DNA from 2 places in the Kitasatospora sp. NPDC093806 genome. Region 2 is predicted to be linked to the other one. Evidence: riboswitches for the same ligand, from Rfam matches in the RefSeq annotation. Region 2 holds a riboswitch; the other holds the start of a gene.
What was found. Region 2 has a riboswitch for S-adenosylmethionine ahead of AB0N76_RS15010 (aminotransferase class V-fold PLP-dependent enzyme). Riboswitches for the same ligand answer to the same signal wherever they lie in the genome.
Positions count from the first base shown of each region.

Region 1: another riboswitch for S-adenosylmethionine. It lies ahead of thrC (threonine synthase); the one in region 2 lies ahead of AB0N76_RS15010 (aminotransferase class V-fold PLP-dependent enzyme).

Region 1 covers NZ_JBFBDO010000014.1:24,756-27,138, reverse strand. Annotated here, with positions in the region: gene AB0N76_RS10650 (glucosyl-3-phosphoglycerate synthase) at 1-740, opposite strand, end outside; SAM riboswitch class I at 889-1,024, shown strand; gene thrC (threonine synthase) at 1,043-2,323, shown strand.
Region 2 covers NZ_JBFBDO010000024.1:36,191-38,573, forward strand. Annotated here, with positions in the region: gene trpD (anthranilate phosphoribosyltransferase) at 1-869, shown strand, start outside; SAM riboswitch class IV at 992-1,109, shown strand; gene AB0N76_RS15010 (aminotransferase class V-fold PLP-dependent enzyme) at 1,162-2,383, shown strand, end outside.

The DNA.
Region 1 (2,383 bases), on a different contig from region 2:
GCGTCCAGGCCGGCCGTCTCCAGGGCGTCGACCAACAGGCCCAGTTCGACTCCGTACCCGGTGGGGAAGGGCAGTCGTTCGAGCAGCGAGCGGCGGGCCGCGTACTCGCCGCCGAGCGGCTGGACGAAACCGGCGAGTTCCGGCCAGTGCAGGTTGAGCAGCGGGCGGGCGACCAGTTCGGTGACCCGGCCGCCGCCGGCCGGGACGACCGCCCCGTCGGTCTCCAGGGGCCGGTCGTACATGGCCTTGACCAGCTGGATCCCCGGTTCGGTGAGCAGCGGGCCGAGGATGCCGGAGACCAGGGCGGGGTCGAAGGCGCGCAGGTCGGCGTCGACGAAGCAGACGATCTCGCCGCGGGTGACCAGCAGCGAGCGCCAGAGCACCTCGCCCTTGCCGGGGGCGGCGGGCAGCCGGGGCAGGATCGCGTCCCGGTGGTGCACGGTGGCGCCGGCCTCGGCGGCGACCGCGGCGGTGGCGTCGGTGGAGCCGGAGTCGACCACGACCAGCTCGTCGACCAGCGGCCGGCGCTCCATCAGTTCGCGCCGGATGACCCGGACGATGTCGCCGACGGTGGCCTCCTCGTCCAGCGCGGGGAGGACGACGCTGACGGTGCCGGCCGGGCCGAGCGCGCGCTTGGCCGCCAGCAGGGTGTCCACCGGGCGGTCGGCCGCGCGCCACGAGCGTCGGCGCAGCCAGGACGCCGTCTCGGGGGGGAGCGCGGGGATCGGTTCGGCGGGCACGGTCTCTCCTCGACGAGGTGGGGTGGGACGGGTCATCTCGCGTGGCGGACGGTCCCGTTCGGGGTTGACGCCTTCGGATACAGTCTTCGTACAGCGGTCGGACCTTCGCACGCCGGGGTCACCGCTGAGCACGACCACAACTTCACAGAGCTCATCCAGAGGGACTGAGGGAACGGCCCGTTGACGTCCCGGCAACCTTCTCGCTCGGCTGTCGTCGACAGGCCCCGGCGGGACAGGTGCCAATTCCGGCCTGTGGCGCGACCGCGTCACGGGGAAGATGAGGAGAGAGGCCTCCGCCCATCATGGCTATCGACACAGCTGCACCTGTCACCGTTGACCTCGGCCCCGCCGCCGCGCTGTCCTGTCGCGAGTGCGGCACCCGCTTCCCGCTCGGTCCCAGCTTCGCCTGTGTGGAGTGCTTCGGCCCGCTGGAGATCGCCTACGAGTTCGGCAGCGCGGGCGCGGAGGAGCTGCGCAAGCGGATCGAGGCCGGTCCGGCGTCGATCTGGCGGTACGCGCCGCTGCTCCCGGTCCCGGCCGACGTGGCGACCAAGCCCAACCTCAACCCCGGCTGGACCCCGCTGGTGAAGGCCGACAACCTGGGCCGCGAGCTCGGGTTCACCGCCCGGCTGCACGTCAAGGACGACTCCGGCAACCCGACGCACTCCTTCAAGGACCGCGTGGTGGCCTGCGCGATCGAGGCGGCCCGGGCGTTCGGCTACACCACGCTGTCCTGCTCGTCGACCGGCAACCTGGCCGGCGCGGTGGGCGCGGCGGCGGCCCGGGCGGGTTTCAAGTCCTGCGTGTTCATCCCGCACGACCTGGAGCAGGGCAAGGTCGTGATGGCCGGGGTGTACGGCGGCGAGCTGGTCGGCATCGAGGGCAACTACGACGACGTGAACCGGTTCTGCTCGGAGCTGATCGGCGACCCGGCCGGCGAGGGCTGGGGCTTCGTCAACGTCAACCTGCGGCCGTACTACGGCGAGGGCTCCAAGACGCTGGCGTACGAGATCTGCGAGCAGCTGGGCTGGCGGCTGCCGGAGCAGATCGTCATCCCGATCGCCTCGGGCTCGCAGCTCACCAAGATCGACAAGGGGCTGCAGGAGCTGATCAAGCTCGGCCTGGTCGAGGACCGGCCGTACCGGATCTTCGGCGCCCAGGCGGCGGGCTGCTCGCCGGTGTCGGCGGCGTTCAAGGCCGGCCAGGATGTGATTCGCCCGGTCAAGCCGGACACCATCGCCAAGTCGCTGGCGATCGGCAACCCGGCCGACGGCCCGTACGTGCTGGACATCGCCCGGCGCACCGGCGGCGCGGTGGAGGACGTGACGGACGAGGAGGTCGTGGCGGCGATCCGGCTGCTGGCCCGGACCGAGGGCATCTTCGCCGAGACCGCCGGCGGGGTGACCGTCGGCGTGCTGAAGAAGCTGGTCGAGACCGGGCAGCTGGACCCGGCGAAGGAGACCGTCGCGATCAACACCGGCGACGGCCTGAAGACCCTCGACGCCGTCTCCGAGGCCGGGATGACCGCCGTCATCCGGCCGACCCTGGAGGCCTTCCGCGGCGCCGGCCTGGCGTCCGACTGACCTCGCCCCACCCCCGCCCCGCCCCGCACCCCCGCGTTTGAGCCCCCGCACCGAGGAGAC
Region 2 (2,383 bases):
TCGACGAGATCTCCGGCCTGGTCGACTCGATGTACGCGCACGCCGAGCCGCTGGACATCCCCGGCCCGGCGGTGGACATCGTCGGCACCGGCGGCGACCGGGCCAAGACCGTCAACATCTCCACCATGTCGGCGATCGTCGCGGCGGCGGCCGGCGCCAAGGTGGTCAAGCACGGGAACCGGGCCGCCTCCTCGGCCAGCGGCTCCTCGGACGTGCTGGAGCGGCTGGGCATCCGGCTGGACCTCCGGCCGCGCCGGGTCGCCGAGGTCGCCGAGGAGGTCGGGCTCACCTTCTGCTTCGCGGCCACCTTCCACCCGTCGATGCGGCACGCCGCGCCGGCCCGGCGCGACCTCGGCGTGCCCACCGCGTTCAACATCCTCGGGCCGCTCACCAACCCGGCCCGGGTGACGGCGCACGCGATCGGCTGCTTCGACACCCGGCTCGCCGGGCTGATCGCCGGCGTGCTGGCCCGGCGCGGCGCCTCCGCGCTGGTCTTCCGGGGCGACGACGGGCTGGACGAGCTCACCATCACCACCACCTCGCGGGTGTGGATCGTCCGGGACGGCGCCGTCACCGAGGCCTCCTTCGACCCGCGCGAGGTCGGCATCGAGCCGGTCGGCATCGAGGCGCTGCGCGGCGGCGACCCGTCGTACAACGCGGAGGTCGCCCGCCGGGTGCTGGCCGGCGAGCAGGGGCCGGTCCGGGACGCGGTGCTGCTGAACTCGGCGGCGGCGCTGGTGGCGCTCGACCTGACCGACGCGCCGCTCGCCGAGCAGCTCGGATCGGCCATGCGGCGGACCGCCGCGGCGATCGACTCGGGCGCCGCGCGCGATCTGCTGAAGCACTGGTCGGAGGCCACCGCCCGGTAGCCGGGCGGCAGTTGGGGCCGGTACGGGAGGACTCCCGGCCGGCCCCTCGGCATGTCCCACGGGTGTCCGGGATGTGGACGGCTGTTTGACCACGGGGCGGACCCGACCTAGAGTCTTGGCCAGGTCATGAGTGACAGCGTCAAGCCCCAGCTTGCTGTCCGGCAACCCTCCGTCCGTGGCGGGGTGCCCTGGGTGAGGACCGGGTCATGCGGCAAACCGTCCGCGTGACAAGCGCGGACGCCGGACGACTACGCACTCCCGGGGTCCTGACCCGTAGAAGGAGTGCATCCTCATGTCTTCCGTCGCCACCGATCTCTGCACCCCGCTCCCCGTCCTCGGCCACGACGTGCAGGTCCCGCTCGCCAACGGCGACAAGGTCGGCTACGCGGCGCTCGACTACGCCGCCAGTTCCCCGGCGCTCCAGCGGGTCTGGGACGACGTCGCCGCCTACGCCCCCTACTACGGCAGCGTGCACCGCGGCGCCGGCTACCTGTCGCAGCTCTCCACCGACCTCTTCGAGCAGAGCCGCCGCACCGTCACCGACTTCCTCGACCTGCGCGAGGGCGACCAGGTGGTCTTCACCCGCGCCACCACCGACTCGCTGAACCTGCTGGCCGCCGCCGTCCCGGCCGGGACCCGGGTGTTCGCCTTCGAGACCGAGCACCACGCCTCGCTGCTGCCCTGGGCGCACGCCGGTCTCACCGTCAGCTACCTGCGCGCCCCCCGCTCGCACGCCGAGGCCGTCGCCGCCTTCGACGCCGCCCTCGCCGAGGCCCCCGAGGGCCCGAAGCTGCTCTGCGTCACCGGCGCCTCGAACGTCACCGGCGAGCTCTGGCCGGTCGCCGAGCTGACCCGGACCGCCCACCGGCACGGCGCCCGGGTGGTGCTGGACGCCGCGCAGCTGGCCCCGCACCACCGGGTCTCGGTGCGCGAGCTGGACGTGGACTGGATCGCCTTCTCCGGGCACAAGCTGTACGCGCCGTTCGGCGCCGGGGTGCTGGCCGGCCGGGCCGACTGGCTGGACGAGGCCGAGCCGTACCTGGCCGGCGGCGGCGCCACCCGCACGGTGGCCCGGGAGGCGGACGGCTCGGTGGCCGTGCAGTGGCACACCGGCCCGGCCCGGCACGAGGCCGGTTCGCCGAACGTCATCGGCGCGTACGCGATCGCCTCGGCCTGCCGGGCGCTGACCGAGGCCGGCTTCGACGCGCTGGAGGCGCGCGAGCGGGTGCTGGTCGACCGGCTGAAGACCGGTCTGGCGGAGATCCCGGAGGTCCGGGTGCTGAACCTGTTCGGCGACGACTCCGCCCGGGTGGGCGTGCTCTCCTTCGTCGTCCGCGGCTGGAACAGCTCGCACTTCTCGGCCGCGCTCTCCGCCGAGTACGGCATCGGGGTGCGCGACGGCCTGTTCTGCGCCCACCCGCTGGTGCGCACCCTGCTCGGCGACGAGGAGGCCGCGCCGTCCGAGTGCGGTGCGCCCGAGCCGTCGCTGCCGGGCGAGCGCAGCCTCAACGCGA